Regions from separate parts of the Brevibacillus sp. FIR094 genome, predicted to be linked through region 2. Evidence: riboswitches for the same ligand, from Rfam matches in the RefSeq annotation. Region 2 holds a riboswitch; the other holds the start of a gene.
What was found. Region 2 has a riboswitch for cyclic di-AMP ahead of ACQ5DJ_RS21965 (quaternary amine ABC transporter ATP-binding protein). Riboswitches for the same ligand answer to the same signal wherever they lie in the genome.
Positions count from the first base shown of each region.

Region 1: another riboswitch for cyclic di-AMP. It lies ahead of ACQ5DJ_RS05460 (CAP domain-containing protein); the one in region 2 lies ahead of ACQ5DJ_RS21965 (quaternary amine ABC transporter ATP-binding protein).

Region 1 is NZ_JBEAES010000005.1:39,037-43,674, forward strand. It holds gene ACQ5DJ_RS05450 (homoserine dehydrogenase) at 1-780, shown strand, start outside; gene ACQ5DJ_RS05455 (hypothetical protein) at 881-1,036, shown strand; gene ACQ5DJ_RS05460 (CAP domain-containing protein) at 1,101-1,895, opposite strand; cyclic di-AMP (ydaO/yuaA leader) riboswitch at 1,903-2,055, opposite strand; gene ACQ5DJ_RS05465 (rhodanese-like domain-containing protein) at 2,140-2,484, opposite strand; gene ACQ5DJ_RS05470 (cold-shock protein) at 2,915-3,118, shown strand; gene ACQ5DJ_RS05475 (hypothetical protein) at 3,285-3,731, opposite strand; gene ACQ5DJ_RS05480 (2-phosphosulfolactate phosphatase) at 3,872-4,585, shown strand.
Region 2 is NZ_JBEAES010000028.1:42,727-47,364, forward strand. It holds gene ACQ5DJ_RS21950 (hypothetical protein) at 1-117, opposite strand, end outside; gene ACQ5DJ_RS21955 (glycine betaine ABC transporter substrate-binding protein) at 137-1,072, opposite strand; gene ACQ5DJ_RS21960 (ABC transporter permease) at 1,069-1,908, opposite strand; gene ACQ5DJ_RS21965 (quaternary amine ABC transporter ATP-binding protein) at 1,892-3,118, opposite strand; cyclic di-AMP (ydaO/yuaA leader) riboswitch at 3,513-3,659, opposite strand; gene ACQ5DJ_RS21970 (copper ion binding protein) at 4,412-4,612, opposite strand.

The DNA.
Region 1 (4,638 bases), on a different contig from region 2:
GAATTTATCAAATCGGTTCAAGCGGATGTGCTCATCGAGGCTGGTCCATCTGAAAAAGAGGGAGGACCCGGTCTTACTTTTATTCGTTATGCATTGGAAAATGCTATACATGCAATCGCGATTTCAAAAGGCGCGCTTGTAGTCGATTATTCTGGCTTAGCCACTCTAGCCAAAAAACATGGCGTCGCGTTGAAAGTGAGTGGAGCAACAGCAGCAGCTCTGCCGACGATCGATCTATTGCAGTATAACTTGGCAGGCTGTGAAGTGAAACGAGTCGAAGGCATTTTTACGGGAACGACTAACTTCGTGCTCACAAAAATGATGGAGGAGGGGCTCACCTGTGGGGAGGCTGTCGAGCTCGCTCAGAAGATGGGGATTGCCGAACCGGATCCTTCTTACGATATCGATGGTTGGGATACAGCTTCGAAGCTCACGATCTTGGCAAACGCCGCTTTTGGCGCGCAAGTAAATCTGACCGATATCGCACGTGCAAGTATTCGCGAAATAACTTCGTTACAAATCGAGAGCTGGAAAAAGCATACGAAGATTCCCAAGCTGATCGGACGGATCCAAAAGGAAGCGAATGGCACGCTTTCTGTGGCAGTCGAGCTGTGTGCGGTGGATCTTACCCATCCATTTGCATCTGTATCAGGTACAACAAAAGCCATACGGGTAGAAACAGATGTCATGGGGGATTTATTAGTCGTTGGAGGAAAATCAGATCCTGTCGCGGCAGCAGCGGCTGCCTTAAAAGACCTTGAACATATCATTAGCAGATAGGCGAATTTGCATGTGCTTCCAATGTTCCTTAGGAATGAGCCGTTTACAACCGCGTGCATACTAGGGGTGCACCACAAAAAACGGCGAGGGGGCCATACGGATGAACCAATCGTCTGATGTCAATGCCGAGCTGCAGCAAGTATCTGCTTACCCAACCAAACAAAAAATGCATCAGAAGGACGTTGCTTTGGTAGATGAGCAGGATAGCGGCTGTTGTACCCCCAAAAAGCAGGCATCTGAAGCACAGCAAGAATAACGCCTACACGAAAAAGCCGGGTCTCAATTAAGAGACACCGGCTTTTCGTTTCGTGCCATGCGTTTTATCCGATAAATTCTTGTACCCAGTAGCCATTTGTGACGCCTACACCAATTTTTGTGAACGCTGGGTTCATAATGTTTTCGCGGTGGCCTTCACTGTTCATCCATTGTTGCATAACTTCTTGTGGACTTTGTTGACCCATGGCGATATTCTCACCTGCAGTCGAGTACTGAATGCCATACTGCTTCATCATGTCAAATGGGGAACCGTAAGTTGGGCTGTTGTGGTCAAAATAGTTGTTAGCAGACATATCTTGTGCTTTTGCCAACGCTACTTTGGACAAAGCTGCGTCCATTTGAACAGGCTTGAGACCTGCTTTGGCACGTTCTTGGTTCACCAAATCCGCGACTTGTTTCGCAAAATCACTAGTTTTTCCTTGTTCCACTTGAGTTGCTGGAGCGGCAGGCTGAGTGACGGTTTTGCTAGGTTGCGCTGGTGCAGTTTGAACTGGTGCTGGTTGAACTGGTGTTTGCTGTACTGGAGCTTGTTGTACAGGTGCTGGTTGAAAAGATCCTGGTTGAAGTGGGCATGGTTTTACAGGTGTAGCTTGCCCTTGTTGCATTGGCTGTACTGCTTGTGGCTGACCAGGGACAAAGCCTTGCTTTTGGAAAAAATTATAGAATTGTTGTGCATTTGGTGCTTTTTGGAATTGTCCCATATTTTGACCCACATTGAATTGGAATTGTCCGTTCTTCAATGGGCAGTTAGATGCTGCGGAAGCAGAAGAAGCAAAGCCTGTCAAAGCCAAGCCCAGACCAAGAGTCATCGCGATTGTAACAGAACCAAAACGTTTCATAAAACAAATCTCTCCTTTTTTTTGCCTACGAGGTTAGTTGTCGGATTCGGGTTGAGGAAACAACCCTACGCCAATTCGGCGATTCACCCCATGTGGAATTGCTCATCCACAAAAAAGTCCCCCGCACTTCCTTTTCAGAAAGTCTCGGCTTATTTCGTTTGGCATGAACAACGATATCAGACAATCCCAATCGAAATAAAGGAGTAATATATGGTAAAAAGCTAGAATCGTTGATAAATTAGGCTCATTTCGCTTCGTTTGATTGTTCCTTCCATGCGGTTAAGCCGCCTTCCAATGCATTTGCTTGAAAACCATGCTCACGAAGAAGAGCGGCAGCTTTTTGAGCTTTGTTACCTGTTGTACATACGGTAACAATCTGCACATTTTTCGCAAGTTTTTCGGTTTCTTCATCGAACGGCTTGTCCTGTTCTTTCATTAGAATATAGGGAACGTTTCGGGTCGATGCATTTTCGTGAACGAGGCTGCCGGTGGTAAATTTCTCGACGTCGCGTACGTCCAATAATAGTACAGGCACTTTCTTTTCAAGCATTTCTGATAATTGAATGGTTGTCAAAGTTTGATTTTGCAAATGAAATCCCTCCCACTGCTATTGTAACAGAGTATCGCCTTCCCAGTATAAGGGTGAACGGTTGCTTTTGTTGGACAACCATGGTAGAATGAGATTGCTACTTGAAAAATTGATACCTAATCATTCATCGAGGTGTTTGTATGCTGATGGATAACATTTTTGAATCCCCGATTCACACTGGCGCGGTCATCGGAGCCGCAAGGATGGAAGAGAGGAAGGGCTTTCATTGTTTTAGGTTTTCAAAAGGTTTAGTTTTTAATTTTGCAGTTCCGTCCTATGACATTCGCATATTTACTAAGTAGGTACAATTCACATATCATGAAGGCGTATCATAGCACATGATCTGGTATTCCTTCATGATATGTGAGCTTTATTTGCTTCGGTAAATATGACTAGCATATTCAAATTGAATTTTTGGAGGTTTTTTTAAATGCAAACGAACGGAACAGTAAAATGGTTTAACGCAGAAAAAGGTTTCGGTTTCATTCAAGTAGAAGGCGGAGACGATGTATTCGTTCACTTCAGCGCAATCCAAGGTGACGGTTTCAAAACTTTGGACGAAGGTCAAAAAGTTCAATTCAACATCGTTCAAGGCAACCGTGGCCCACAAGCTGAGAACGTAGTAAAACTGTAAGTCTCCTTTTAAAAGAAACTGTCCTTTCGAGGGCAGTTTTTTTGTCGTGGACGTAGAAGTAAAAAGGCGTTGGGATAGTCTCGAACGCCTTTTCCTGCATGCGAATAGATTAAAAAAGGAACTATGGCGTCTCACCATAATTCCTCATTTTCTTCCTGCAAAATAGTTAAATACAAGTTTCGATTTCGACAGTTTGTAATTGACTGTCAAGAACTGAAAGACCGACCACTTGACCGCCGCCGATAGAAGTACGGCCATAGGTGGTGAGAAGGACATTTCTGTTGTTTTCTGCTACGGTAAGGCGGACTTCATAGTGGAAAGAAGCGGGGACCAGCGCATTGAAAGCAGTCCGAGTATTCGCAGGGATAAATTGCGTGATGTCAAGCAAGGTGCTAACTGGATTCGTTTGCGTAACTGCGTTACCCCAGTTCAATACTTGCACACGTACTTCAACCTCTTCTGTGTTCAGATTTACCAGGTCGAGGTGAGCGGTGAGAGCAACAGCGAGGTTGTTTTGCAAAATACCAGTCGTTCTCACAGTATTTCTTTTTGGGCGTCTGTGACTTCTTTTTTCCGAAACACCTTGATCGTCGTCGTATTCGATTTCAGACATCCATGTTCACTCCATTCTTGTGTAATCTAGTGGGACAATAATACGATATTGTTTCTTGGCTTGATTTGTAACGGCGAACGTAAGGGGACGAGTAACTATTTTTGATAGAGGATGGTGGAGGTTTTGGGAGAAACGCCTGTATGCAACAACTAGACTATACAGCTCGATTTGATTGGGGATACGAAGGGGTGGAACAGGTCGGGGCAGCATCGGATATGATCGTCATTATCGATGTGCTCTCCTTCAGCACGTGTGTCGATATCGTAACGGGACGTGGAGGTATCGTCTATCCTTGTCAGGTAAAGGATGAGTCAGCTGTAGCATTCGCGAAACAAAAAGCAGCGTTGCTCGCTGGAAAACGCGGAGAACCAATTTCCCTTTCACCCGCCTGTCTGAAAACGGTTCCGATGGGAAGTAGAATGGTGTTACCCTCGCCAAACGGATCGACCTGTACCGTGTTGGCAAAGAAAACAGGTGCGAAGGTAATCGCTGCATGCTTACGAAATGCGCCATCTGTCGCCAAATACATACAGCAGCAGAAAGGAACCGTAACGGTCATCGCTTGCGGTGAACGGTGGGGAAATGGAGCATTGCGACCCGCTATGGAGGATATGATTGCGGCAGGTGCGCTGCTTCACGAATTGGAGGGGTATCGATTGTCACCAGAGGCCGAAATGGCGGTGGCAGCATTCCGATCCGCCCAAGTTTATCTTCTCGCTTACTTGCAGAAATGTGCAACTGGCCAAGAGCTGATCAGCAGGGGGTACCCGGAAGATGTCGCACTTGCAGCGGAGTGGAATCAGAGTAGCACGGTTCCAGTGCTTAACGATGATTTTGCTTACGAAGCTATTTAGTCTTTTCGCATAAAGAATCCCTCATTCGGTAACCATGGTTATGAACCACACAT
Region 2 (4,638 bases):
TGTCAATGAAAAGGCACCGGGATTCCTTCCCCAAAAAGCAGGCAAACTGTCACAGCATAGTGTCTGGATAAAAGAAGTGAAAGCTTCCCCCTTGCCCATTACGAGATAATGCTTCATAGCACCGCCTCCCTTTCCCTTATTGGAGATCCTCAATGGACGAGATGTTCATGTACGAAGGAACCACGAGTCCGATTTTGGTTCCTTCGAGATTCGGACCCAAATCCTCGATTTGCCCACCAAATTTTTTCAAATAACTCGTATCTGTAGACGGCAGCCAAGCCGCAACCATCCCATCTACATCCCCAATGGCCACACCTGCCCACATCGGTCCAGTCTGGACCTGACTCAATTCGACTTCATACCCCAGCTTCTGCTCCAGCACATGCTCTACGACGTGCGAGCTGGCAATCTCGGAATCCCATGCTACATAAGCGAGCGTCAGCTTCTCTTTTTGGACAGGCTGTATGCCCTCCACCCATTTCGCTACTTTGGCTTCGTTGTTTTTTACCCATTCCGCAGCGGCCACTTCCGGATCTTTTCCGTCAATCATTTGGACCATGACTGACTCCATATCGGCTGGCTCCCACGAGAACTTATCCAGAAACTGATAGGCAGCAGGCTGATCCTCTTTCAGCCCTTTGCGCACGATGGTATGGATTTGTTCCGCTCCACCAAAGCCATTCTTCGGGTCCGCCAAATATTTCAGATCCATCTTTTTAAACATCCAATGCGGCGTCCAGCCCGTAATGATAATCGGTTCCTTGGCTTCGTACGCCTTGATCAAAGCTGCTGTCATCGCTGCATCGGAGCCTTCGACAAGCTGCCATTTATCCAAGCCATACAGGTTCATGACTTCCTCTGTCTTCACCATCGAGCCTGCTCCTGCGTCGATTCCGATGATTTTGTAGTCGAGCTTTTCTCCTAGCGCGTTGTCCGACATCTCAGAAGGAATAGGATCGATCACCGTTGCTGTCGGTACTTGTGTGTTTGTGTTTTGACTGGAGCAGCCTGCAAGCCAAGCTGTCGCTCCCATCATCACTGCCAGTAAAGCCGGAACCGTTTTGTTCATCATGTATTTCTCTCCTTTTTTCCTGCATGTTGAGTAAGTCGATCCAAGACGATAGCGATAATCACGATGGATAGCCCCGCCTCGAATCCTCTTCCTATATCCACTTGCGAAACGGCGCGATATACATCTGCACCCAAGCCTTTCGCCCCGATCATAGCCGCTATGACCACCATCGACAGGGCGAGCATGATGCACTGATTGACTCCCGCCAAGATCGTCGATTTCGCATACGGCAGTTGCACTTTCACAAGCTTTTGCCAGCCAGTTGCTCCAAAGGCGTCCGCTGCTTCCTCCATTTCCGCTGGGACCTGGCGTATACCTAAGTTCGTGAGACGCACGATTGGCGGCAAAGCAAAAATAACGGAGGCAATCACTCCCGGCACCTCGCCCAAGCCGAAGAAAAAGATCGCGGGAATCAAGTAAACGAACGCTGGCATTGTCTGCATCAAATCGAGTACTGGCGTGACCAGATTGCGAAACGTATCGTGTCTCGCGCAAAGAATGCCAACTGGAATCCCGATAGCGATCGAAATAATCGTGGAAGTGAGGACGAGTCCCAATGTCTCCATCGTTTCATCCCAGTACCCCAAGTTGTGAATGAAAGAAAGTCCGATAACCGTAAAGACCATGGACGCTCTCCCTGCAAAAACCCACGTAGCGGCCCCCAGCAGCAAGATAAGAATCAGCGAAGGTATCTCTGCCAAAACCGTGGAACAGTATGTCACCATCGTGGAAATGACGATAGACACTGGATCAAACAATACCCCCTTGTACTGGCCCAGCACCTCCACGAAGCCTTCCATCCATTGGCCAATCGGCAGCTTAGGCACGACGTCCATCACTCATCACCTCTGCTCTCTGGTGTTCTTGGACATTGACTTTGCCTACTAGCCCGCCTAGCACCGCTCCTTTTACGATGACACCCAGCAAACGCTGTTGCTCGCCCACTACCGCAATCGGAACGTGCAGGTCTGCCATCATCGGGAACAAACTGTGCAGACGTGCGTCAGGTGAAACAGTAGGGAGGTCGGTTTTCATAATCGTCTCCAGTGAATCTCCCGTACTGATCGCGAGTGATACGTCATACGCCGTAATCAAGCCGAGCAGTGTGCGCTTTTTGTCCACGACGTACAAGCTCGACACGCCGTTATCCATCATGAGTTGCAGCGCCACTCGCGCCCCTTTGTCAGGTGTGATTGCTTCTGCCCGTTTCATCACATTTTCAGCAACGAGCACCCTGGACAGGTCGGCATCCTCGACGAACTTCCGTACGAATTCATCCGCTGGGTCTGCCATGATTTCTTCTGGGCGACCGATCTGAATGATTTGCCCGTCTTTCATAAAGGCAATCCGATCTCCCAGCCGCAACGCCTCGTGCAAGTCATGCGTAATGAATAGGATCGTCTTTTTCATCGTCATCTGAAGCTCCAGCAGCTCATCCTGCATATCTTTTCGAATGAGCGGGTCCAGTGCACTGAACGCTTCGTCCATCAAGAGAATATCTGGATTATTAGCCAACGCCCGCGCCAATCCGACCCGCTGGCGCATCCCTCCGCTCAATTGATCCGGGTACGCATTTTCCCACTCGGTTAATCCAACGAGCGCGAGCGCTTCCCGTGCTTTTTCTAACCGGAGCTCTGGTGGTACTTGTTGAATCTCCAAACCGAACTCGACGTTTTCTCGTACCGTCCGCTGCGGAAACAGGGCGAAATTTTGGAAAACCATCCCGAGCTTCTTCCTCCGTACCTCGCGCAAAGCCGATGCCTTCATGTCCACGATCTCTTCCCCATCGATCTCGATGCTTCCGCTCGTTGGGTCAATCAGTCGATTACACAGTCGGATTAAGGTTGATTTGCCGCTGCCGGACAGGCCCATGATGACGAAGATTTCACCTTCCTCGACTTCAAAACTGACCTGATTAACCCCGATAGACTGGCCCGTTTGCTTGTAAATTTGTTCTTTTGTACGTCCTTCCGCCAGCAGCTTCAAGGCCAGCTCGGGCTGCTTGCCGAACACTTTTGTCAGTTGATGGACTTTCATTTTGGGCATGGTATCCCTCATCCTTCGTTTTTTCGTAAATGTAAAAAGCCCGCGAAATTTCCACACTTCAGCAAAACCAAGCAGGCACGCTTGATTTTTACTCGTGTTGAAAATCCGCAGGCTTACGTAATACCTGGCGTCCCTTTTCAGGACTCCCTGTACTCTGTCTTCCTGATTTCGATTGTCAGCGGTTTATGTCGTACCAACTGCCTCCCAGCGATCACACGTTGTTCGATAACGTCTGTATAGCGTAAGCTGCTCATCGGTATTTCCATAAAAAAATAGGCCGATCCATTCTTTTTCTCCAGAACAAAGGTCCCAAAGAAAAAGCCTGCATCGGCCTATCACACGCCCGCAAGGAATCCCCTTGTTGCGTATTATATGCCTAGACTTTATCCATCCATGACCTTCCCTGCTTTGGCCGACGAGGTTAGCTGACGGGTAGGATGGCAGAGAAGACATTTCCTCATCCCTCCTGATCACTCAGGATTAACCCCAAAAGATTGGTTCCCCCGCTTCCGAGAATCTCGGAACTAGGCCGTATGTGTTGTTTCTTGTTTGAGCTTGATTGTGATTTGAATTATACGCTCGCTTCCAGTTATTGTGAACGTTCGTTTAGCACGGTTTTAACCGGACTTTGTCTTTCTTTATGAATCGGATTGGATTAGCTCTCGGTTGCTCATTCGATTAAAGGATTAGTGCGTTATTCTCGCTCGCTGGTGGGGTGGGGAGGAAACAGGAGAAAACACTCAGATTCTTGGAACACCTGCGAGGGAGCATGAGGTGCCCGGCTCCGTGAAAAAAAGCGAAACCGCGTCCAAAGTTGACTGTTCAGGATGCGTCTCAGAGGTGAACGCTAACGGCAGTTTCTCTTTTTTTCACTACGCCTCGGTAGGTGTGTCCAAAGATCTTCGCTTATTTCTCCTGTTTCCTCTACGAGCTGTTGAGTTTCTACATGCTTTTTAAAAGACAGCTTGAATGCTGCTTTCAAGATGTAGTAAAAAGCTGCTTGGGAAGAAGAACATTTCCAGTCCTAGCGCCTCTGGAGCCCTACCAAGCGGAGAAATGAATGGCGGGGGTTTTAAGCTTTTATCACATACAAAATCGTTGTAACGTTTTCAGTTTTGAAGCGCTCCCGACATTCATTTCGGAGCGGACAATTTAACCCCATGCGGGGCGTAGGCCGAAGCGTAGACTGGAAATGGGCTTCTTCCTCTCCACCACAGCTATTCCTACCACAATAGTAAAAAGCTCCCGCCTCAACGAATCAGGCAGGAGCTTTCACTTGTACTGGTTCGTTGATTAAACGACGTCGTAGCCTTGATCTTCGATTGCTTCTTTTACTGCATCAAGAGTCAAGTTGGTCTCGTTGTAGGAAACCTCAACCTTCTTTTCAGACAGGTTTACTTTGCCTTCTGCACCCAGTTCTTTCAATGTGTTCTCGATGCGCGCTACGCATTTGTTGCAAGACATACCTTCTACGTTCAATGTAATATTTGTCATGATCAATCTCTCCTTATATTTTATGT